Regions from separate parts of the Janthinobacterium sp. DSP2-3-3 genome, predicted to be linked through region 1. Evidence: predicted binding sites of a transcription regulator. Region 1 holds the regulator's gene; the other holds the start of a gene.
The links. The regulator FliA, encoded in region 1, starts transcription of late flagellar genes. The targets are predictions, from matches to a motif close to CTAAAGTTTNNNNNNNNNNNGCCGNTA.
Positions count from the first base shown of each region.

Region 2: the regulator FliA is predicted to act here: its motif matches at 8,034-8,060, upstream of ACP7DE_RS19850 (FlxA-like family protein).

Region 1 is NZ_JAFCWA010000003.1:301,634-313,808, reverse strand. It holds gene ACP7DE_RS08165 (flagellar basal body rod protein FlgF) at 1-458, opposite strand, end outside; gene ACP7DE_RS08160 (flagellar hook protein FlgE) at 516-2,063, opposite strand; gene ACP7DE_RS08155 (flagellar hook assembly protein FlgD) at 2,118-2,816, opposite strand; gene flgC (flagellar basal body rod protein FlgC) at 2,832-3,233, opposite strand; gene flgB (flagellar basal body rod protein FlgB) at 3,236-3,685, opposite strand; gene flgA (flagellar basal body P-ring formation chaperone FlgA) at 3,877-4,572, shown strand; gene flgM (flagellar biosynthesis anti-sigma factor FlgM) at 4,684-4,992, shown strand; gene ACP7DE_RS08130 (flagella synthesis protein FlgN) at 5,001-5,468, shown strand; gene ACP7DE_RS08125 (hypothetical protein) at 5,521-6,381, opposite strand; gene ACP7DE_RS08120 (translation initiation factor Sui1) at 6,455-6,817, opposite strand; gene motD (flagellar motor protein MotD) at 6,869-7,663, opposite strand; gene ACP7DE_RS08110 (flagellar motor protein) at 7,669-8,415, opposite strand; gene ACP7DE_RS08105 (RNA polymerase sigma factor FliA) at 8,397-9,128, opposite strand; gene ACP7DE_RS08100 (MinD/ParA family ATP-binding protein) at 9,174-10,037, opposite strand; gene flhF (flagellar biosynthesis protein FlhF) at 10,030-11,364, opposite strand; gene flhA (flagellar biosynthesis protein FlhA) at 11,626-12,175, opposite strand, start outside.
Region 2 is NZ_JAFCWA010000010.1:57,519-69,693, forward strand. It holds gene ACP7DE_RS19815 (DUF1800 domain-containing protein) at 1-1,636, shown strand, start outside; gene ACP7DE_RS19820 (DUF1501 domain-containing protein) at 1,646-3,091, shown strand; gene ACP7DE_RS19825 (intradiol ring-cleavage dioxygenase) at 3,088-3,948, opposite strand; gene ACP7DE_RS19830 (hypothetical protein) at 4,002-4,706, opposite strand; gene ACP7DE_RS19835 (Spy/CpxP family protein refolding chaperone) at 4,736-5,236, opposite strand; gene ACP7DE_RS19840 (response regulator transcription factor) at 5,429-6,118, shown strand; gene ACP7DE_RS19845 (HAMP domain-containing sensor histidine kinase) at 6,121-7,611, shown strand; gene ACP7DE_RS19850 (FlxA-like family protein) at 7,653-8,003, opposite strand; gene ACP7DE_RS19855 (PrpF domain-containing protein) at 8,171-9,400, shown strand; gene dcd (dCTP deaminase) at 9,442-10,011, opposite strand; gene ACP7DE_RS19865 (alpha/beta fold hydrolase) at 10,145-10,945, opposite strand; gene ACP7DE_RS19870 (HAD family hydrolase) at 11,004-11,711, opposite strand; gene ACP7DE_RS19875 (sulfite exporter TauE/SafE family protein) at 11,735-12,175, opposite strand, start outside.

The DNA.
Region 1 (12,175 bases):
GGCACATCGGTGGAAATCGTGCCCACCGTGCCATCGCCGGCAATCGTTACCGTCACGCCCGGCGGAATGGCCAGCGGACCCGTGTCGCCCTGCACCATCAAGCCCGATTGCGTCTGCAACATGCCGTTTTCATTGAGCTTGAAGGCGCCGTTGCGCGTATAGGCTTCGGAACCGTCGGCCGACTGCACCGCGATCCAGCCGCCGTTTTCCACGGCCACGTCGAGCGCGCGGCCCGTATGCTGCATGGGACCCTGCGTGAAATCGGAACCGACCGTCGAATCGACGACGAAGGCGCGCGTCGGCATCATGCCATCGGCCACCACGGGCACGGCGCGAAATGAGTCGAGCTGGGCACGGAAACCCGTGCTGGTGGCGTTCGCCAGGTTATTCGCGGTGGTCGCCTGCTTGTCCAGGATGTGCTTGGCGCCAGAGCCGGCGGTGTAGATGAGACGGTCCATTTTTTCTTTCTCCCAAACCAACAATAAAATCGGGGGCATATGCCCCCGGTCAACTTATTAGCGGAGGTTGACGAGTGTTTGCAGCACCGAATCCTGCGTCTTGATGGTCTGCGCATTCGCCTGGTAGGCGCGCTGGGCGGTGATCATGTTGACCAGTTCGGCCGTCAGGTCGACGTTCGACACTTCCACGGCCGAGGCGCGCAAGTCGCCCAGGCTGCCCGAGCTCGGCTCGCCCGTCATGGGGCTGCCCGAGGTCGAGCTTTCCGCCCAGGCATTGTTGCCCAGCGGCTCGAGGCCATTCGGATTGGCAAAGTTGGTCAACACCACCTGGCCCAGGTCGCGCGTCTTGCCATTGTTGTACTGGCCCTGGATCACGCCATCGGCACCCACCACGAAACGGCTCAGCTGGCCGGCCGCGTAGCCATCGGCCACGGTGCGTTTTTCGCTGGTGGATGAACTGAGCTGGGAGGAATTGGTGAAGTCGACCTTGATCGCCAGGTTCGCGTTCGCACCCGTGGCGGGGAACACGGGCAGGTTGACCGTCACCGGCAAGGTTTGCGGTGGCGTCAGGGCCAGCATGGCGGCCTTGTCCAGGCTGCCGACGCTGTTGAACACCAGCGAAGCCGACCTCACGGCGGGCACTTCCGTCACCGAGGCGATATTCTTGTCGATCTGGTCGGGCGTCAGGCTGGAATTGACGCCGTTGGGCACGGCACTGCCATACGTGGCGCTGATGGCGTTCAACTGGGCCGTGCTGGCGCCGGCCAGGACGGCGGCGGCGCGCACGGCCGCGCCGGCCGCATTGCCGTAGGCGACGGCGGCGGTCGTGATATTCGCGGCCACCAGCGGCACGGCCGTGACGGCGGCCTGGTAGGAGGCGCGCGCGATCAGCGAGGCGGAATCGGTCTGCGCCGCCGCCGCCACTTTCGCGCTGGTAATTTCCTTGCCGTCAGTGGCCGTGTAGACATCCCAGGTATTGGTATTCGTCTTGACGTAGAAATTGGACATGGTGTGGGAATTGCCCAAGGAATCGAAGACCGGCACGGGGAACTGCTTGGTCCACGAGTTTTGCTCGCCCACGCTGAACGGCACCACGGTCGGCATGGCCGATTTGGAATCGAGGTTGACCTGGGTATCGACCTTGGTAGTCGCCTTCGGCGCCATGTCGGACGGGTCGATCTGCAGGGGCACGGTGGCGCCGGCCAGGATCTTGCCGTTCACATCGGCCGGATAGCCCGTCAGCTGGGCTTTCTGGGCATTGATGATGAAGCCGCTCTTGTCGACCTGGAACTGGCCGTTGCGCGAATACTGGATGGCGCCGTTTACGCTGGTGCGGAAGAAACCGCCGCCATTGATGGCGATATCGAGCGGATTCGACGAACTCTCCAGGTTACCCTGGTTGAACAGCTGCGCTACTTGCGACACGGCCACGCCGATGCCGGGCTGGTTGCCGCCCACGCCATACAGCGAGTTGGCATAGATGTCGGCAAACTGCGCCTGCGACTGCTTGAAACCCACGGTGGCCGAGTTGGCGATGTTGTTGCCGATGACGTCCAGCGATTTGGCGGCGCCATTCAAGCCGCTCAGGCCTTGTTGGAAAGACATTGTGTTCTCCTGGTAGAAAATAGGGGTAGAGGGTCTACGCTACAAATAAGCGGCTTACAAAATCTGTTTCACATCAGCCATGGTGATGCTGCCCACGCCCGGCACATTCAATTTCACGCCACCCGCGCCCGTCGACACGCTGGCGACCGAACCGAACATCAGCGCCGCGGCATCCGTGAGCATGGCGCCGCCGCGCTTGGCTTCCACCGAGAAGGTGTAGGCGCCGTCCGGCAGCACGATATTCTTGCCATCCTTGTCGAGGTTGGCGGTAGAGCCGTTCCAGCCCAGCGGCAAGGTACCCGCATCCTGCGGGCCCAGGTCGATGGAATGGACTTCCTTGCCCGTGCCGTCGTAGATGATGACCTTGACGCTGTCGGCCGGCGTCGCCAATTCCACGCCCAGCAGAGCCGCGCTTTTGCTCAGGGTGATGTTCTTGCCTGCCGTCAACACGCCGTGGCCGATAATATTGGCCGCCTGCATGGATTCGGCCTGCTGGTAGCTGGTTTTCAGCGTTTCCAGGGTGGTATTGAGCTTGTTGACGCCCGTTACCGTGGACAGCTGGGCCAGCTGGCTGGTCAGCTGTGCATTGTCCAGCGGGTTCATCGGGTCCTGGTTTTGCAGCTGGGTCACCAGCAGGGTCAGGAATTTGTTCGTTTCCTCCTCGACGCTACCCTTCGCGGCCGTCGTCTTCTTCGGATTCATTGTCGCCATCAGGTCGGTGACGGTGGCGGTGCTGGTATCGATGGTTGCCATAATAGTCAGTCAGCCTTATTGGCCAATGGTAAGGGTTTTCAGGAGCAGCGACTTGGCCGCGTTCATGGTTTCCACGTTGGTCTGGTAGGAGCGCGAAGCCGACAACATATTGACCATCTCGTCGACCGTATTCACGTTGGGCATGGTGACGTAACCCTTCTCGTCGGCCAGCGGATTTTTCGGGTCGTAGACCAGCTTCATCGGCGACGGGTCTTCGATCACCCTCTGCACCTTGACGGCCGTGGCGCCGTTGGCCATGGGCACGGCCTCGAACACCACCTGCTTGGCGCGGTAGGCTTCGCCCGTGGCGCTGGTGGCGCTGTCGGCATTGGCCAGGTTGCTGGCCACCGTGTTCAGGCGCTGCGCCTGGGCGCTCATGGCCGAACCGGACACATTAAAGATATTAAATAGCGACATGATTATTGTCCTCCCTGGATGGCCGTCAACATGCCCTTGATCTGCGAGTTGAGGAAGGTCACGGCGGCCTCGTAGCGGATGGCGTTGTCGGCAAAGGCGTTGCGTTCGAGATCCATATCCACCGTATTGCCGTCCACGGCGCCCTGGGCCGGCGCGCGGTACAGCAACGGCGTGCCGTCGGCCAGGGTCTCGACCTTGCCGCCCGTGCTGCCACCGGTGGCGGCGACGCCCTTGCCCGGCATATGCTGCGGCGCCGTGCCTTTCAGGGCCGGCTGCACGCCATCCTTGCGCGCCATCGCACCCTTCAGTGCGCTGGCGAAATCGACATCGCGCGCCTTGTAGTTGGGCGTATCGGCATTGGCGATATTCGAGGCGAGCAATTCCTGGCGCGTCGAACGCAGGCTCAGCGCCGTCTCGTTGAAGCGCATGTAATCGTCGAGTTTCCCTATCATGTCAGGCTCCGGAAAGATCTGCCACTGGCGCCTGAGATGGCGGAAGGATGGCGATATAGTGATGACAGGAAACATAGTACGGCGCCCAACGGCAAGGCCATCGCCGGATCAGACCTTACTTTTACCCCTTAATCGGCGCTTCGATCAGGGCGGCGCCCACTATCATGGCAGTATTCCAGAGGCCTATCCCCATGAAAATACCGCTCGCACTCCTTCTCGCTCTTGCCGCCCTGCCACTGCTGGCGCAGGCGCAAAACGCCGGCCGGCAGACGCCGGAAGCGCTGCGCAACAGCGTGGAACAATTCCTGCAGGTGCAAAGCAATGGCTTGCCGGGCAAGGTGACGATCAGCGTCGGCGCCGTCGATCCGCGCCTGAACCTGGCGGCTTGCCCCGCACCGCAAGCATTCATGGCACCGGGCGCGCGCGCCTGGGGCAAGACCACCGTGGGCGTGCGCTGCACCGCGCCAAGCAACTGGACCATCTATTTGCAAGCCAACGTGGCCGTCGTGGGCGACTACGTGGCCAGCGCCGTGCCGCTGGCACAAGGGCAAGCCATCGATGCCAGCCAGTTGGTGACGATGCAGGGCGACCTGGCCGCATTGCCGGCAGGCATTGCCACCGACATGGCCCAGGTCGTGGGCGCCAGCACGAATATTTCCTTACCGCCAGGTACGCCGATGCGCCTCGACACCCTGCGCCGCAAGCCGGTGGTGATGCAGGGCCAGCTGGTGCGCGTCGTTTCAAGTGGCAACGGTTTCCAGGTAGCATCAGAAGGACGCGCCATCGGCAGCGCCGGCGAGGGCCAGACGGTGCAGGTCCGCACGCAGAGCGGCCAGCAGATCAGCGGCGTGGCGCGCGCCGGCGGCATGGTGGAGGTCGCCTTTTAAATACGGATGGACAGCGATATTGTGGTCTGGCGCACTAAAGTTTCGGCAGAAGGTGCCGATAATGACACATATCCCGGAGTTTCTTGACTTCGACCAGACGAGGATCACGCTGTGAAAATTACCGATAACACCATTAAAAGCAATCCCGGCCTGCCGGTGGCGCCCGCGAATACCTCGGGCGCCCGGAATGCCGAGAAAGCCCAGGCAACACCGACGACGTCGGACAATGTACGCCTGTCGCCGCAAGGACAGGCATTAGCGGCCAGTGCAACTGCCGGCAGCGGCGCCGTGTTCGACACGAAAAAAGTCGAACGCATCAAGCTGGCGATCGCCGACGGTCAGTTCCAGGTCAACTCTGAAAAAGTGGCGGACGGTCTCCTCGACACAGTCAAGGACTTGCTGCACTCACGCAATAGATAGGTTCCCCCATGCAATCAGTGACTCCGTTTTCCAGCCTGCGCGACGAGCAACAGCTCATGACCACATTGCTGGCATTGATGAAAGAAGAACAGCGGCATCTGGTTGCGGCTGACATCGATGCAATCACGGAGCTCACGGCGCGCAAGACGGCACTCGTAGGACAATTGAGCCAGCTGGCGGCGCAACGCCACCAGGCGCTGGCGGCAGCCGGTTTCACGGCCGCCGAGGCGGGCATGGAAGACTGGCTGGTCGGCGCCAGCGAAGCCGAAGCGGCATCCCTGTGGAAAGCCCTGCTCGAGACGACGCGCGAAGCCAAGGAACAAAACCGGCTGAACAGCTTGCTGGTCAACAAGCACATGCTGCACACGCAAGGCGCCCTGAACGCCATGCGCCCCACGGCCCAGAGCGGCAATTTCTACGGCCCCAGCGGCCAACCGACGACCAACACGACCAGTCGGCGCGTCGTCATCGGCTAATCCCTTATTTAACAGTGCCCCCACCCCGGCAAGGCGCAGCGGCCTTGCCAGCTCAACCATGCGCGGGTCGCCCCGCATGCTGGCGAAATTTCGCCGCGATGGCTTGCCCCTTCGCTGCGGCGGCAGCTTGCTGCTCCGGCGTCAGTTCCGCCTGCAGCCAGTGCCAGTATTCATCCTGATACGGATTGGTGACGCCGGGCGCGAGGATATCGTCGTAGACGAGGCGCAGGGCCAGCAGGTAGCCATACGCTTGCGGCGCATCTTTCTGCACCACCTCGCCATCGCGCAGATACGCCATCATCAGGCTAGCCACGCTGGAGAGGTCCGCCTCGTCCGCCTGCACCGTCAGCTGGGCGATGGCTTGCCGCTTCCATGCCTGCACCAGCGGATCGTCGGCACGGTTGCGCAGCGCGCTGCGGTCGCCGAACGGGCCTTCCGACAGGAACAAGGTGGCGGCGCCCGGCACGCCCGCCTTCGCAGCGGTGGCCAGGTAAGCGAGGCGGTCTTCGCGCTGGCGCTGCGTCAGGCCCGCGCACAGCTGCTGCTGGGCGGCTTTTTCTTCCGCCGTCATCTCGCGTCCCAGCTCCAATTCCATCCCCGGCAAGCGGCTTTCGCGTTGAAAAACGATGCAGTCGTCAATCAGGTTGAAGGCCGCATACGCGTCTTCCGCTCTGCCGCTGGCGCCCAGGCGTTCGAGCCGCTGCGCCAGGGACGCGAGAACGGGCGGCTGGGCCGCAGGGACGGAGGCATCAATATTCAAATACGATTCCAGGCTGCGTCCCGCTGGCGCGCTGGCGGCCGTCGTGGTGGCAGCTCCCGGCGCGCCGCCGTCGGACGCGGGCCAGTACGCCAGCGCCAGCGCTGCCGCGATGGCAGCGGCGATGGCGATGCCGGTAAGTTTGATATTCATCATGAAGTGGCGCGCGTGGACTGGAAACGCACGTTACCACAGGCACGCGGCACAGTCCCGCACGCACGCGAGCCGACTAGCCGCCGGCCTTTTTCGCCTGGTGGCCCAGCTTGGCCAGCGCGGCCAGGATGGTGTCCACGTGGTCGCCCTGCACTTCGATCACGCCATCCTTGACCGTGCCGCCCGAGCCGCACTGCGTGCGCAGCTGCTTGCCCAGCAAGGCCAGCGCAATGGCGTCCAGCGGCAAGCCTTTGACCACGGTGACGCTCTTGCCGCCGCGCCCCTTGGTCTGGCGCGATACGCGCACCACGCCGTCACCGGCAGGTGCCGCCTTGGCTTGCGCCTTGCACGCGCATTGCGCCAGTGGCTGGCGGCATGCGGGACACATGCGGCCCGTTTCGGTGGAATACACGAGACCGCCCAGGGAACTGCTTTTCATGATCGAGAGATAAAAAAGGGAGAAGGCCGCGATTGTACCAAGCGTCGGGGTTCAGTTGGCGGGAGCCGGCGCAGGTGCAGGTGCAATGGGCGCCGTCGGCACTTCCGTCACCGTTTCCGGGATGCCGGACAAAATCGTCACGGCGACCCTGCGGTTGCGCGCGCGTCCTTCCGGCGTGGCGTTCGGCGCCACGGGAATGTTGTCGGCGTGGCCCACGGCCGTCAGGCGCGAGGCTTGCACGCCGCTGGCGATGAACAGGCGCACCACGGCGCTGGCGCGCGCGGCCGACAATTCCCAGTTCGAGGCAAAGGTCGAATTACTGATCGGCTGGACATCCGTATGCCCCTCCACCTGCACGTCGTGCGTATCATCCTTGAGCAGCACGGCCACCGCGCGCAAGGCCTGGTCCGATTCGGCAGTCAGCCCTGCGGCGCCCGGGTCGAACAACACGCTGGCATTGATTTCCACGCTCACGCCGCGGCTCGTCTGCGTCACCCTGACTTTACCTTCCTTGACCAGCGGTGCCAGGGTGGACGTCAGGTCCTGCGCCAAACGCGTCATGTGTTCGCGCTCGCGGCGGATGGCTTCCGTGCGACGTTTCAGGGCGGGATTGGGCAGCGGGATCGCCTGCGGCGCTTCCATGATGATGGGCGGCGCGCCCTTTTCCAGGCTGAAGGCCTGGCCGATGGCGTTCTGGAAGACGCGGTACTTGCCCTCGTTGACTTGCGAAATCGCATACATGACAACAAAGAAGGCGAACAGCAAGGTGATGAAGTCGGCGTACGAGATCAGCCAGCGGTCCTGGTTGTCCGGCTCCTCGTCATACTTCCTGCGCGCGCGCCGCATCATGCTCAGTGCTCGTGCAGCAGGCTGGCCACGCGCTCTTCGATGATGCGCGTATGGTCACCCGTGGCGATGTCGTACAGCACGGCGGCCGTGATTTCATACTGCAGCACGCGGCGCGAGACGATGGCTTTGAGTTTATTCGCCACCGGCAGGAACAACAGATTGGCCAGGCCCACGCCGTAGATGGTGGAGACAAAGGCCACGGCGATGCCGCTACCTAATTTACTCGGGTCGGTGAGGTTTTCCATGACGTGGATCAGGCCCAGCACGGCGCCCAAAATACCGATGGTGGGCGAATAGCCGGCCGCCGATTCCCACACCTTGACGGCCTGGCGCTCGGCCAGCTCGTAGGCGGAGATTTCCACGTCGAGCAGCTGGCGTAGCTTGTCGGGGGCGATACCGTCGACGATCATGCGCAAACCCTTGGCGTTGAAGCGGTCGGCCGTGTTTTCCATCAGGCGCTCGAGCGCCAGCGGGCCGTCGCGGCGCGCCGTCAAACTCCATTGTCCGATGTCACGCGCCAGCGCGGCGCGCGTGTCGGCCGGCGGCAGGAAGACCCAGCGCAGCATTTCGAGGCCGCGCACGAAAGTGCGCAGCTGCGTTTGCAGCAGCACGGCGCCGAAGGTGCCGACAATGACGATGGCAAAGGCGGCCGGCTGCAGCAGGGAGGCCATCTTGCCGCCTTCCAGTGCCTGGCCGACCAAGAGGCCCGCCAGCGCCAGCGCCAGCCCGATTACGCTGGACCAGTCCACGCCAGCTCCCTCAAAGTTGCGCGCAGGCGCGCGACGGCCTGGGTATGCAGTTGCGAGACGCGCGATTCGGAGACACCCATCACCGCGCCGATCTCCTTCAGGTTCAGCTCTTCTTCGTAATACAGGCCCATGAGTATTTTCTCGCGTGGCGGCAGCGCGTCGATGGCATCGATCACGGATTGCCGGAAATCGGTATCGAGCAGGGATCGCAAGGGGTCGCTGTCCTCGTCCACGCAATGGCGGTCGAGGAAGCTGTCATTGCCGTCCGGGTCATGAAAGTCTTCGTAGTACAGCAATTGGTGGCCGCCGCCGTCGCCCAGCATTTCCTGGTAGTCGGGCAGCGACATTTTCAGCAGTTTCGCCACTTCCGACTCCGTCGGCGGGTGGCCCAGGCGCTGCTGCAGGGTACTCATCGCCTCTTCGATCTTGCGCATGTTTTGGCGCATGCTGCGCGGCAGCCAGTCGCTGGTGCGCAATTCGTCAAGCATCGCGCCGCGGATGCGCAGCACGGCATACGTTTCGAACTGCGCGCCATGCGTCTCTTCATAGCGGGTAATGGCGTCGAGCAGGCCGATCATGCCGGCCTGGATCAGGTCATCGACCTCGACCGAAGGCGGCAATTTCGCCTTCATATGGTGCGCCAGACGCTTCACCAGCGGAATGTGCTCCGTCAGCAAATAGTCCTTGTTCGATTTCCCTTTGACCGTGTACATAGGCTGCTTATTGTTTTAACTGCTATCGTGTGCTGATTGATGGAATCAGACGCTGAACTGGTGCGGGCTCCCCGTCTGGTACAAGGTGCCACCAAGCACCGGCGCCGCCGAACGGGCCAGCCGCTCGGCCAGTCCGCGAAACGCCACCGAGGCTCCCGCCAGCGGAAAGGCATCGACCACGCTGCGGCCCAGACGCGCCGCGCGGTGCAGATACTCATCGGCAGGCACCGACCCCATCGAGGTCAGTTTCACGGCCAGGTAGCGGCTCGCCGCCTGCGCCATATTATCGTATACCACCTTTGCCTCGGATTCGGAAGCGCCGGTGACCAGAATGCCAAACGGACGGCGTCCCAGTTCCTGGCTCAGGCGCTTGATCAGGCAGTACGCCGCCTTGATCGAAGTGGCGCTGGTCGAGACTTGCACCACGATGTCGGACGAGGCCATCAGCGGCACGGGGAAGCAATCGCCCTGGTCGGCCACGACGCCGTCGACCAGCACGATGCCGCTCTGGCGCGCCAGCACTTCGAAGGTCTTGCCCAGGCGGCGCAGTTCTTCCTCGCCCGCATAGTCCATGCTGTCCATCAGGTGGTTGCGCGCCCCCAGGCTGGCCACGCCAAAGCCTTGCGGCACTTGGTGGATGACCTGGTTCAAGGCGCACTGCTGGCGCGCCACGTCGCGCAGGCTGGCGCCGTGCGCCAATCCCAGGCGGGCAGCGACACCATCGCTGCCGCCACTGGCGTCGAGCAGCAGCACATCATTGCCGCCGTAGGCCAGCGAGGCGCCCAGGTTGACCAACATGGCACCTTTGTCATCTTGCGGCGTGGCCGATAAAAATGTCAGCACGCGCGGCTGCGGGCCGGCCAGCATGCGGCGCAAGCCTTCGGCCTGGTCGAAATCGAAATTAGCCAAGGTGCACCCCGCGCGCTTCATTGTTGCGGGCGGCCGCCTGCGCCATCAGCAGCGGCAGTTCGGCATCGGAAAACTGCGTCGCCGCCGCATCGCGCTTGAGCTTGAAGGCGCGGTCGATCAGGTAGCCGCGGTCGGCCAGGTACAGATCTTCCGGCACGCGCTGGCCGTTCGACACATAAAACAGGTTCAGCTTCTGGCGGATCACCACGTCGAGCACATTGCCGATCGAAGCCGCTTCATCGAGCTTGGTCATGATGCAGCCGGCCAGGCCGCTGCCCTGGTAGGCGCGCACCACTTCATTCAGGGTTTCCTGGGTCGCCGTGGAATTCAGGCACAGCAGGCGTTTCACATCGGCGCCGGCGCCCGACAGCATGGCCACCTGTTCCGTGACCATCTGGTCGCGCTGGCTCACGCCCACCGTATCGATCAGCACCGTGTGCTTGTTTTTCAATTCTTTCAGGGCGATGCGCAAGTCCGCTTCATCCTTCACCGAATGCACCATCACGCCGAGGATCTTGCCATAGATGCGCAACTGTTCATGCGCGCCGATACGGTAGGCATCGGTGGTGATCAGGGCCAGCTTTTCCGGGCCGTGGCGCATCACGCAGCGGGCAGCCAGCTTGGCCGTGCTGGTGGTCTTGCCGACGCCGGTCGGCCCCACCAGCGCGAACACGCCGCCCTGCTCCAGCATGGCGTCTTCATTGGCCACCGTATTCAGGTTACGGCTGAGGACGGTCTTGATCCAGCGCATGCTTTGCGCGCCATCGAGGCCGGCGGGCAGCTTGTCGATCAGATAGCGCGCCAGGCTGGCCGAAAAGCCGGCCGCCAGCATTTCGCGCAGCACCACGGCTTTTTGCGGCTCGCGCTGCTGCGTCGAGCCCCACGAAATTTCCGCCAGTTGGGTTTCCATCATGCCGCGCATGGCGCGGATTTCATTCATCATGCCGCTCATCTCGGCGGCGGCATTCTCTTTGACGTGCGCCAGCGCGCTGGCCATCATCTGCTGCATGCGGGCCATGTCCACTGGCTCGGAAGAAGCCTGGCGCGGCGCTGGCTGGCGTTGTGTCGGGGTAGCCGGGCGCTGGGCCGGGGCTGCCTGACGCTGCGGCGTGGCGAACTGGGTCTGCAACTGGGGACGGGGCTGGGCCATTTCGGACGCGGCCGGCGGCGAGGCCAGCGAAGCGGCATCGTCATTGGCCAGCGCGAGGATTTCCACCACGCCATCGGCCTGGCGGTTCGACAGGATCACGGCATCGGGGCCCAGCGCTTCGCGCACCTTGCGCAGCGCATCGCGCGACGAGGCGCCCGTAAATTTCTTCACATTCATGACCGGCCTCCCAAGGCGGGGGTGGCGCAATATTGGCTGAACTGTGTGACCATCGTCGACTCCTGTTGCTTGGGTGCTGTCTTCCACATGGACACAGATCACCCGGACAGTTTCCATTATTAGCGATGCTTGGAGGAAACGATCGAAGGAACAGGATGGGAAAGTACCCGTTATTCAGTTTGCCAGCAGGAAATTGATGCTGAAAGTCAAGAATCGGGGCACCGTTCTCGCAGGAACGGCGCCACGATGCATATTGAACAACTATTGTGCGCCCACCAGGCTGGTGACGCGAATGGTCTTGGTTTCCGGCACTTCCGCATGCGACAGCACTTTCAGCTGTGGCAAGGCGCGGCGCAGGAAGCGCGACAGCAAGGCGCGCAGCGGCGCCGGCACCAGCAGCACCGGCGTCAGGCCCAGCGCTTCCTGTTGCTGGGCAGCCAGGCCCGCCTGGTGCGCGATGGTATCGGCCAGGCCCGGCTCGATGCCGGCACCATCGCCGCCATTGCCCATGGCTTGCATCAGCAGGCGTTCCAGGCGGCTGTCCAGGGTCATCACGGACAGTTCGGCCGCGCCGGGGAACAGTTGCTGCACGATGGCGCGCCCCAGGGATACGCGCACCAGCGCCGTCAGCTCGTTCGGGTCTTGTGTATTGACAGTATGCTCGGCCAGGGTTTCGATGATGGTGCGCATGTCGCGGATATGCACGCCCTCGGCCAGCAGGTTCTGCAGCACCTTTTGCAGGGCCGACAGCGACAGCATCTTCGGCACCATGTCTTCCACCAGGCGCGGTGCATCCTTGCCCAGGTGGTCG
Region 2 (12,175 bases), on a different contig from region 1:
GCCTGGCGATACCATTCCGCCGCCGCCCCTGACCACGCCGCCTGCCAAGCAGACGGCCACCTTTACGCGCCCGGAAGCGTCGCGCTTCCTGGGCCGCGCCACGTTCGGCCCGGACATGGCAGCCATCGATGCGCTGGTCGCCAGCGATAGCGATGTCTGGTTCCGCGCGCAGTTTTCCAAGCCGCAAACCTTGCACCGCAAATATATCGATGCCAAATATTCCGCTGCGGGCGCGGTGGCCACCAAGGCCGTGCCAAACGACTTTTATGAGTCGTTCTGGCAGCAGGCCGTGCGCGGCGATGACCAGTTGCGCCAGCGCGTGGCCTTTGCCCTGTCTGAAATTTTCGTCGTCTCTACGCAAAACGAGGCCGTGTGGCCGCAAACGCGGGGCGTCGCCAGCTATTACGATATGCTGGGGCAACAGGCGTTCGGCAACTTCCGCACCTTGCTGCAGGGCGTGGCCACCCATCCGATGATGGGTCTGTACCTGTCGCACCTGCGCAACCAGAAGGAAGCGGCCACGCGCACGCCCGACGAAAATTTCGCGCGCGAAGTCATGCAGTTATTTACCATCGGCTTGTACCAGCTGAACGCCGATGGCTCATTGAAATTGTCCGGCGGCAAACCCATCGACACCTACACACGCGACGATGTGAGCGGCCTGGCGAAAGTATTTACGGGCTGGAGCTGGGCCGGGCCGGACCAGGCCGCGAACCGTTTTTATGGCAGCGTGGCCGATCCGGACCGCGACTGGAAACCGATGCAGAACTATGCGGCGTTTCACTCCACCAGCGAAAAACGCTTCCTCGGCGTGAGCGCGGCGGGCGCTGGCGGCGGCGAAGCAGACATGGCGCTGGCCCTCGACACCCTGTTCAACCATCCGAATGCGGGCCCGTTTTTTGGCCGCCAGCTGATACAGCGCCTGGTCAGCAGCAATCCCAGCCCGGCCTATGTGGGCCGGGTCGCAGCCGCCTTTGCCAATAATGGCTCGGGCGTGCGCGGCGACATGCAAGCCGTGATCCGCGCCGTGCTGCTGGACCCCGACGCGCTGGCGCCAGCGGGCACCAGCCTGCGCACGGGCAAACTGCGCGAACCGCTTGTGCGTTTGGGCAACTGGATGCGCGCGTTTAACGCCAAGGATGCCGCCTTGCAGTACCGCATCTATTACCTGAGCGACCCACTCTCCGGCTTGGGCCAGAATCCCATGAACGCGCCATCGGTCTTCAACTACTTCCGTCCCTCCTACGTGCCACCCAATTCGGCGCTGGCGACGGCCGGCCTGGTGGCGCCGGAAATGCAGATCACGTCGGAGCCGTCCGTCACCGGTTACCTGAACTTCATGCAGGACGCCATCCGCGGCGGCGTGGCGGAAAGCCGTGCCGTGCGGGCCGACTACTCGGCCGAACTGGCTCTGGCCGACCAGCCGGCCGCCTTGCTGGAGCGGGTCAACTTGCTGTTGATGTCGGGCAATATGTCGTCCCGGCTACGCAGCAAGATCGTCTCGGCTGTGACCAGCATCGCGATTCCCGCAGCCAGCGGCAGCAATGCCGCGCAAGTGACGACGGCGAAAACCAATCGCGTGCACCTGGCCATTTTCCTGGCCATGGCCTCGCCTGAATACCTGGTTCAGAAATAAGGAAGCTGCATGACTATCACCTCCCACTTCTCGCGCCGCCGCTTCCTCGGTTCCATGCTGGGCCTGGCCGGCAGCACGGCCGCGCCATTCGCCCTGAACCTGGCCGCCATGGGCCAGGCTGCGGCCCAGTCCGCCGACGACTACAAGGCCCTCGTGTGCCTGTTCATGGCCGGCGGCAACGATACCTTCAACACGGTACTGGCCACCGACACGCCCTCCTGGAGTGAATACTTGCGGCTGCGCAACACGGGCGGCAACGACTCGATCCACCTGCCCGGCGTCGGCGAAACGGGCGGCGTACTGCCGATCGTGCCTGCCACGGCGCAAGCGGGCCGCAGCTTTGCCCTGCATCCCGCCCTCGGCCCCGTGAAAGACCTGTTCGACGGCGGCCGTGCCGCCATCCTTGCCAACGTGGGCACCCTGATCCAGCCAGTGACGCTGGCGCAATACAAGGCAGGCAATGTGGCGCTGCCGCCGAAACTGTTTTCGCACAACGACCAGCAATCGACCTGGCAATCGGGTCTGCCGGAAGGCGCCAGCGTGGGCTGGGGCGGACGCCTGGGCGACCTGCTGGGCACGCGCAACTCCAATGCGACGTTTACGGCCATCTCGGCCGCGTCGAACGCCCTATTCCTCAGCGGGCGCCAAGTGCGCCAGTTCCAGGTGGGACAGGCAGGCGCCGTGCCGATCCGCAATATCGGCAGCGGCTACCTGTTCGGCACCACCCAGGGTGAGACCGCCTTGCGCGACATCATCAGCACGGCGGGCGACGACATGATGGAGCAGGAACACGTAGCGACAGTCCAGCGCGCCATTTCCAGCCAGAGCGTGCTGAGCGGCGCCATGCTGGCGGCCGGCGCGGGCGGTGTGCCGAATCCGCCGCCGTATGTCAACCCGAACACGGGCGCGTCTGGCGTCAACCAGTTGGCCGTGCAATTGCAGACCGTGGCGCGCATCATCGGCGGACGCGGCGCCCTGGGGGCGAAACGGCAAGTGTTTTATGTGACACTGGGCAGCTTCGACACGCATGACCGGCAAAAAGTGCTGCACGGCGACCTGATGGCGCGCCTGGCGCACGCGCTGGCGTATTTCGACGCGACCCTGGCTGCCCTGCAGGGCGCCGACGTGCGGCGCCAGGTGACGACATTTACGGCATCGGACTTCGGCCGCACCTTCAGCAGCAACGGCGACGGCACGGATCACGGCTGGGGTGCGCACCACTTTGTCGTGGGCGGCGCAGTGAAAGGCCGCGACATCTACGGCACCGTTCCCGTCACGGGCCTGGGCCATGCACTGGACGTGGGTTCCGGCGCCCTGCTGCCGACCACGTCCGTCGACCAGTACGGCGCCACCCTGGCCACGTGGTTTGGCGTGGCCGACAGCCAGCTGGCCGAGGTGTTTCCGAACATCGGCAACTTCAGCCGGCGCGACCTGGGTTTCATGACGGCAAGCTAGCCGTTGACGGCCACCGTCAAGGTGACGACATAGCCATCCGTGGCATTGCCCGTCACCGTGGCCATCTGCAGGCTGGTGCCGTCGCTGAAGACGTTGTCGGTGGCATAGCTGATCTGTGCCAGGTTGCGCACGCTGGCCGTGTAGCCGCTGGCCGCATACACCTCGTTTAGCGTTGCCATCGGGAAGGTGAATTGCGAGGTCTTGATGCGGTTCGCAGCGCTGGCCGCCTTGGCCAGACTGGGATAGACCTCGAAATGCACGTGCGGCATGCGCCCCGCGTAGCAGCCGGGGAAAATGGTGGTGAAGGCGAGGTTGCCGGTGCTGTCCGTTTCCTGCACGCCGCGCAAATAATTTTGCGCCGTCACGCCGCTCGAATACAGCGAATACAGGCCTTCGCGGTCGCAATGCCACAGGTAGACGGCATAGCCGGCCAGGCTGGCGCAACTGCCGCTGGCATTGAGCAACTGCAGCCTGATGGTGAGCGGCACGCCCGCCGCCGCGCCCGTGGCGCCATTAAAGCTGGCGCGGATATCGCTTCGCACCACGCCCGACTGGTTCAGCACATTAATGATGCTGCCGCCATTCGTGTTCGTGCCGTCGGCCGGATACGGCCCGCCCGTTTCCTCGGGAATCACCGTGCAGGCGCCCGTGGTGGGCGTCGCGGCCGTACCCGTACCGGAGGTGCCCGTGCTGGCGCCGCTGCTCGCGGCGGTACTGCTGGCGTCCGAACCACCGCCGCAGCTGACCAGGGGCAAGGTGGCGGCGCCGGCCAGCAGCCAGCGCAGGACTTTCCGCCGCTCAGCCGCCTGCCGCATCATTTCGAGGTCGGATGCCAGACCGTGATCGTGTAATTCCATACATACTCCAATAAGTGGGGCAAGCCCGCCAGGGCGAGCTTGCGTTCCATGGTTCAGGCCGTTGTATTGACCAGATTGCCGCTGGCAGACAGGCTACCGCCCGCATTCGCCGCGCCCAGGCTACCCGACAGCGCCTGCAGGAAGCTGCCCAGTTTGCTACTACTGCCGGTGCTGCCCTCATCGCCGCCCAGTGCGCTGAGCAGGCTGGCAAAGCTGGACTGCAAGTCCGTCACGCTGCTGTCCGTGCTGTCGCTGCTGCTGTCGCCACTGTCGCTACTGGACGCGGCGAGTTTTTGCAGCAGGTTTTGCAAGTCCGACTCAATGTTGCCGGGTCCGCCAGCGCGCGCGCCACCGCCGGGCGGCGGTTCGGAAGGCGGTTCGCCGCCCTCATCTTGCCCGCCGACACTGCCGCCGCTCTGCGCATGCAGGCTGCCCATCAGCTGGTGCAGGAAGGCGCCCAATGCCTGGCCCACGTCGCCGCTGGCGCCACTTTCAGACGTGGCGGTATCACTGCCGCCATCACTGGCGTCCACTGACACGCCAATCGATGACAAGGCGCTGGAAATGGCGTCGAGAAAGGCGCCATCGTCAGGCTTTTGCGGCCGCGCGCCGCCCACGCTGCCGGTGCCGCCGCTGCTGCTGGTACTGCTGGTGCTGCCGGTACTGCTGGTGCTGCCGGTACTGCCACTGCCGCTCAGGCGGCTGAGCGTGCTCAGCTGGCTGGCGGTGCTGTTTGAACTCAAGGCAATGATGCTCATGCTCAATCTCCTATGCTTCGATGATACGGTTATTGGGGGTGGCGCGGACCGGGGCGGCTGTCGTGCTGCTGCGTCTGCTCGCGCTGCTCCGGCGTCAGCACGGCCAGCAATTGCTGCTCCAGCCGCGCCTGCTGCAAGCTGATTGTCGCCATGGCTTGCGCCGCCGTGTTCGCTAACGCGCTGGCTTTCGTATCGTCGTAGGCGCTGGACGCGGCCAGTTCGCGCAGCTGTGCATGGGCCTTGAAGGCGATCTTTTCCTGTTGCCGCAGCAAGGGCGCCTGGGCGTAGGTGGCAGCAAGAACCTTGTCCTGCTGCGCTTCGCTCAACTCGATGCCGCGCAGAAACGGCAGCAAGCCTTGCGCGCCTGGAGCGCTTGGAGCGTGAGCAAAGCCGGGCGGCGGCTCTGGCATGGCGCGTGGCGGCGGGCCGTCCGGTGCCGGGGTCTGCTGGCTCTGCTGGGCCAGTGCGAGCAGCGGCATGCTGCAGGCGGACAGCAGCAACAGGGATACGGCGATACTCAGGTGTTTCATCGGGCTTTCCTTTCGTGGCGATCAGCCCTGATTGTCGGCGTCTGGCATGTAAAGCAACGTTAGGGCTGCGTAAAAGCGTGTAAAGGAAGGTGCGCAAATGTAAGTGGACGTATGTAAAAGCGCGTAAAACCGCCTTGAACAGCCCCCTTTGACTGCTATCATCGGGCGATATTCACCCGAAAAAGCACAGGCATGAGCAAGGTTTTGTTAATCGATGACGACGTGGAACTGGTCGGCATGTTCCAGGAATACCTGACGCAGGAAGGTTTTGACGCCCGCGCCGTGCATGACGGCGAAAGCGGCGCGGCCGAAGCGCTGACAGGCCTGTACGCCATCGCCATCCTCGACGTCATGATGCCGCGCATGAATGGCCTGGAAACCCTGCGCCGCATCCGCGCCGGCAGCAACTTGCCCATCTTGATGCTGACGGCGCGCGGCGACGATACGGACCGCATCGTGGGCCTGGAACTGGGCGCCGACGATTACGTGACAAAACCTTGCACGCCGCGCGAGCTGACGGCGCGCATCCGCGCCATCCTGCGCCGTTCGCAAGCGGCGCCGCACGACAGTTCGGGCCTGGCGCCGCTGGCCGTGGGCCAGTTGACGATGTGGCCGGAACAGCGCCGCGCGTCCTGGGCCGGTGCGCACCTGGAGCTGACGAGCACGGAATTCAACCTGCTGGAAGTGCTGGTGCGCCATGCGGGCAAGCCTGTGAGCAAGAATCAATTGTCTGAGCTGGGCCTGGGCCGGCCCATGGCACGCTTCGACCGCAATATCGACGTGCACTTGAGCAGCCTGCGCCGCAAGCTGGGCAGCCTGGCCGACGGCCGTTCCTGCCTGCAAACCGTGTACCGTCTCGGCTACCAGCTGATCAAGGAGTAAGCGTGGGCCGTCTGTTCTGGAAGTTTTTTCTGTGCATCATGCTGGCGCAAGTAACGGCTACCATCGGCATCGGCGGCACCTTCTGGCTGAAAAACCGGGCCGCGCAGCAAGAGCGGGCCCTCGACATCGACACCAGTCCGCCGGCGCAAATGATCATCGAGGCCGCCAGCGCCACCCTGGAAGCGGGTGGCAGCCGGGCCTTGCGGCAATTCCTGGGCAAGCTCGAACGCATGCGCGTATTTGCCGTCGATATCCAAGGGCAAGAACTGATGGGCCGCACGGTGCATCCCACCATGCTGGCCAAGGCGCGCGCCATGCTGGAACAGGGCCAGGCCCATCCCGTGGTGCGCGAAGCGGCCGGCAGCGATGGCAAGCGCTACCTGCTGTTCCTGCCGTCGTCTGAACGCTTCCGCAATGCCGGAGCGGGCGCCGCGCGCGACACGCTCAATGCCGTCGCCATGAGCGGCCCGCGCGCCATGGGACCCGGTCCACGACCCAACGAAGCGGGCGCCCCGCCGCCACGCGGCGAATTCGGCCGCGGCATGCCGCCCGGCCCGCGCATGGACAGTCCCTACCGCACCTTCATCCCGCTGGCCGCCGCCATCGCCGCCAGCCTGCTGTTCTCCTTCTTGCTGGCCTGGTATTTTGCGCGCCCCATCCGCGACTTGCGCCAAGCGTTCGAAGCCGCTTCGCACGGTAATCTGGCGCCCCGTTTTCATGCCAGCGGCAAGCGTGGCGATGAATTGACGGACCTGGGCCGCGATTTCGACCGCATGACGGGCCGTTTGCGCAGCCTCATGGAAAGCCAGACGCGCTTGCTGCATGATGTCTCGCACGAGCTGCGCTCGCCATTGGCGCGCTTGCAGGCTGCCATCGGCCTGGCGCACCAGCAGCCGGAAAAGATGGACGCCTCGATGCAGCGCATCGAACGCGAAAGCGAACGCATGGATAAGCTGATCGGCGAGCTGCTGACCCTGTCGCGGCTGGAAGCGGGCGCCGGCTCGCCCCTCAGCGAAGACGTCGACATCGCCGACCTGTTGCACGACATTATGGAAGACGCCCGCTACGAAGCGAAGGCGCGCCAGGTGAGCATAGCCCTTGCGGGCGACGCGGCCATCGCCGACGCGGCTGTCTCGGGCCGGCCAGAACTGCTGGCGCGCGCCGTGGAAAACGTGGTGCGCAATGCCGTCAAGCACAGCCCCGATGGCGGCACGGTGGAAGTGAATTTGTCGCGCCTGCATGACGGCAAGCAGGATCTGCTGTGCATCGCCGTGCTGGACCGGGGGCCTGGCGTGGCCAGCGCCGACCTGGCCAACATTTTCCAGCCGTTCTTCCGCGCCAGCCATACCCAGCACAGCACGGATGGGCATGGCCTGGGCCTGGCCATCGCCCAGCATGTGATCAGCGCCCACGGCGGGCGCATCGGGGCCAGCTTGCGCAGCGGTGGCGGGCTGTGCGTGGAAATGCTGTTGCCCGTCAAAACGCCAGGCTGACCTGTCGGCGAGCCTGGCGTCGGGTATTGCCGGGAACTTTGCTAAGCCTGCGTATCGATGATGCTGCCCAGAGTGGACGAAGTCGATTTAGCAGGACTCGTCGCCGTATCGGCGCTGCTGGCCGTCTGCGTATCTTGTTGCGCCGCCTGTTGCGCGGCCGCCGCTTGCAACTGAGCAATTTGCGCCTGCAAGGCCTGGATTTGCTGCGCCAGCTGCTGTTGCAGCTTTTGCGACGCGTCCGTCTGCGTGCCCTTCTGCGATTCCGTCAATTGCTTTTGCGCCGCCGTGATCTGCTTTTGCAGCGCCGCGATCTGCGAACTGCTGCCCGAACTGGCGCTACCGGCCGCGCCGACTGTGCCGACTGCGCTGCCTGAACCGATTGCCGCTACCATGATGCCTCCCGAATGTGTCGATACCAAGGTTAACGGCAGGCATGGGCGCGGATGTAGTGCCGCGGGTGTAAAGGCAGGTAAAGAGCGCGGCCGGCACACATTGTTGCTCCTCGGCACAAAAAACTGGCACACTGACGCTTCCCCAGCCAAACCCTGATCGGATCGCCATGCCCCTGCTGCCCGCCCTGCCCGACCACGTGCCCCGCCAGCGCTGCGGCGTGATCGAGTTTCCCGTCCACCACATGCGTGGCGGCACATCGACAGGCCTGGTCTTGCATGCGTCCTGCGTACCGGCCGAGCAAACTCTGCGCGAGGAATTGCTGCGCCACCTGATGGGCGTGCCACAGTCCGGCCGGCTGCCGGGCAACCGGCAAATCACGGGCCTGGGACGCGGTGCGCCCACCAGCAACAAAGTCTTCCTGGTCGAGGTGGAACAGCATGCCGGCCAGCCGCGCCTGGTCAGCACCCTGGCGCAACTGGCCGGCGAGCACGCGGATATCGACTGGAGCGTGAACTGCGGCAATATGTCGTCCGCCCTGCAACTGTGGGGCCTGGACAGCGGCGTGATCGAGGCGCTGGCCATCGGCGCGCACGATATCGATATCCGCAACACCAACACGGGCGTCATCACCACCTCGCGCATGGCGCGCGAACTCGATGGCAGCTTTACGGCCACCGGCATTCCCGGCGTGCCCGGCCGCTTCCCCCGCGTCGACCTGTTCCTGCAGCAACCCGCGGGCGCCAAGACGGGTAAATTATTACCGACAGGCAAGGCGCAAGACAAGGTGCACGGCTACGACGTCTCGTGCGTGGACGTGGCCGTGCCCATGGTCATCGCGCTAGCGAGCCAGTTCGGCAAGACGGCACAGGAAGCAATACGGGAACTGGAGGCGGACACGGCGTTCATGCAAGCCATCCGCCAGGTATGGAGCGCGGCGGGACTGCTGATGGGCTTGCGGCGGCGCGATGGCGGGTTGATGACATTGGAAGAACTGGAACGCAGCGAAACTATCCCCAAGTTCTGCATTGTGGCAGCGGCAACGGGAGAGGGAAATATTGCGGTACGCTACTTTACGCCGCAAGCGGGCCACGCCTCGCTGGCCGTCTCGGGCGGCTGCTGCCTGGCGGCGGCTTGTCTGATACCGGGCACGGTGGCGCATGCGCTGGTGCGCGGCGTGCCGCCAGTCGGGCAAGCGGATGCAGAGATTGAACTGGGCATAGCAAACCCGGCCGGCATCCTGGCCACCACCATCGTGGCGCGCCAGGATGGGGCGACGGGAAACATCGTCATCGACAGCGCGGCCTACCGGCGCAGCACGCAAATCTTGCTGCGCGGCCATGTTCCCCTGTACCAGCCGTCAGCCGCATTGAAAGCGTGGCTACTGAAGCAGTTTTAAAGCAAGACCAGGCTGGGCTGGCGCCCCGCCATGCATGGCAATCAGGTCTTGGGCAAGGTCACGCCAACTTGGCCCTGGTATTTTCCACCACGGTCCTTGTACGAGGTTTCACACACTTCATCGGACTCGAAGAACAGCACTTGCGCCACGCCTTCATTGGCGTAGATTTTCGCCGGCAATGGTGTCGTATTCGAAAACTCCAGGGTCACAAAACCTTCCCATTCCGGTTCGAATGGGGTGACGTTGACGATGATGCCGCAGCGCGCATAGGTGCTCTTGCCCAGGCAAATCGTCAATACGTTGCGGGGAATGCGGAAATACTCGACCGTGCGGGCCAGCGCGAACGAGTTCGGCGGGATGATGCAATAGCCCTTGCCCGACACATCGACGAAGTTGTTTGCGTCAAAATCCTTCGGGTCGACGATGGTAGTGTTGATGTTGGTAAACAACTTGAACTCGTCGGCGCAGCGGATGTCATAGCCATAGCTGGACGTACCGTAGGATACGATGCGGTTGCCGTCGCGTTCCTTGACCTGGCCCGGTTCGAACGGCTCGATCATGCCCGTTGCTTCCGCCATGCGGCGTATCCATTTATCGCTTTTAATCGTCATCGCAGGGGGTTCTTTCTAGAATATCAGAATGGCGGGGGCCGCATGCCTGCTGCAGGCACGGCCCGAATGGCAGGATTTTACGCGAAAACCCGCCACTTTTGGCCCTTGCAAGATGAAAATCGTTGGTCTCAGGCTACTGTTTCGCCTGCAAGGAAGTGATCATCTCGCGCACCACTTGCGCCGTCAGTTCAGGGTTTTCCATAGGAAACAGATGGCCGCCCGGTACCTGGCGGAAAAACTTGCCGACCAGCTTGCGCGTGGCCGTCAAGCCCGCCTGGCGGCATTCCACCGATTCCGTGCCGCCGATAAAACCGATGGGCACGGGAAAGCCAGCCTTGACGAGGCCGCCGATATGGTGCGGCAAGCTGCGGTAGACATCCGTTTCCACTTCGCGCGTAAAGCGCAGCTGCACCCCTTCCGGATGAGGGACCAGGCCGCTGTCGATGTAGTCGTGCAAGACTTGCGGCGCCCAGATGGCGAACATGTCTTTGGCGGCAAAGTGTGCGTACGCGGCTTGCGCGTCGGGCCATAGCTTGCGCCGTCGGGCGGAAAAACGCGACGGAGAAAACCGTTCGCCCAGCGCCGTATTGCGCGCCAAGCGCACCAGCAAGGCGCGCCAGCCGGCCACAACGGGCGAATCGAGCAAGACCACGCAGCGCACCAGGTCGGGCCGCTGCTTGGCCACCATCACGCTGAGCATGCCGCCGAGCGAATGACCGACGAGGATCACGGGCCCGCTGTAGCGGCGCTCCAGCGCATCGATATACTCGCGCACCAGCTCGGGCCAGCCCGTGCTGACGGGGTAAGCAGGATCGTGCGCGTGCATGTCGAGCGCCTGCACAGCGTAGTGCTGGCTCAGCAAGCCGAACAGCTTGCGGTAGGTGCCGGCAGGATAACTGTTGGCGTGGGCAAAGTGCAGCTGCGGGAGGGTCATCGTGGGATGGTGCCGGTGAATGCGATAGGCAATTGTAATGGCATGCCGGCACGACGTATCAGAGGAAGGCCTCTAATTTCCGAGGTACCAGCGGGTGCGCTGAAGCCATGCCCGGCACGAAGGAGGCCAGCACCGCGCCCAGCTCCGCGCTTGATTCCACCACGCAAAAGGCATCGTCGAACGCATGCTCGCGGTTCATGTGATTGCGCACAATGATGCATTCCAGCCCAGCCGCGTTGGCGGCGCGCAAGCCGCGCGGCGAATCTTCCACGGCCACGCACTGGGCGGCGGCCAGGCCAAGGCGCTGCAAACCCAGCTGGTAGCCGTCGGGCGCCGGCTTGCTTTCCCCATACATTTCACGCGTCAGCACGAAGTCGAAATGTTGCAACATGCCCGTGGCCGCATGGCTGATCTGGAAGTGCTGTGCATACGCGCTCGTCACCACGCCCATGGCCACATGCGGGCGCAGCGCCGCCAGCACCGGTTCGATGCCGGGCATGGCCAGCCGACGCGCCTGGCGCAGCCGTTGCGCAAACAGCACGGTGCGCTCGGCGCGCAGGCGCTCGACCAGTTCGATGGCGTGGCCCTGCCCCAGCAGCACATGCCAGGCGCCGTAGTTATTGTCCAAAAACCAGTCAAAGAATTGCTTCAGCGTCAAGTCTATGCCGTAGGGCAAGAGCAAGTCGCGGTTGCTTTCGTAAAACAGCTGCTCGGTATTGACCAGCACGCCATCGTTGTCCCACAGCACGCCCTGGATGGTTTTCATGGTGAGGTTTTTACGTACAGTAATTACTTGAAAAATATGTCGTAAGACAATTTCACGATCAGCAACACCAGCAGCACCAGGAACAGGATACGCACGAAGGCGGCGCCGCGGCGCACGGCGATCCAGGTGCCGGTCAGGGCGCCCAGGATGTTGCACACAGCCATCGGTGCGGCCACCGCGTACACCACGTGACCGGCGGGAATGAAAAACGCCAGCGCGGCCACGTTGGTGGCAATATTCACCAGTTTCGAGCAAGCCGAAGCAAGGATGAAATCGAAGCCGAAGACGCGGATGAAGAGGAAGATCAAAAAACTGCCCGTGCCTGGCCCGAACAGGCCGTCATAAAAGCCGATGGCGCCGCCGATGACGATGGCGAGGATGCGTTCGCGCGGACCGATGGGGCGCGCTTCGCGCGTCGTGCCGAAATCCTTCTTGATGAAGGTGTAGATGGCCATGATGATGAT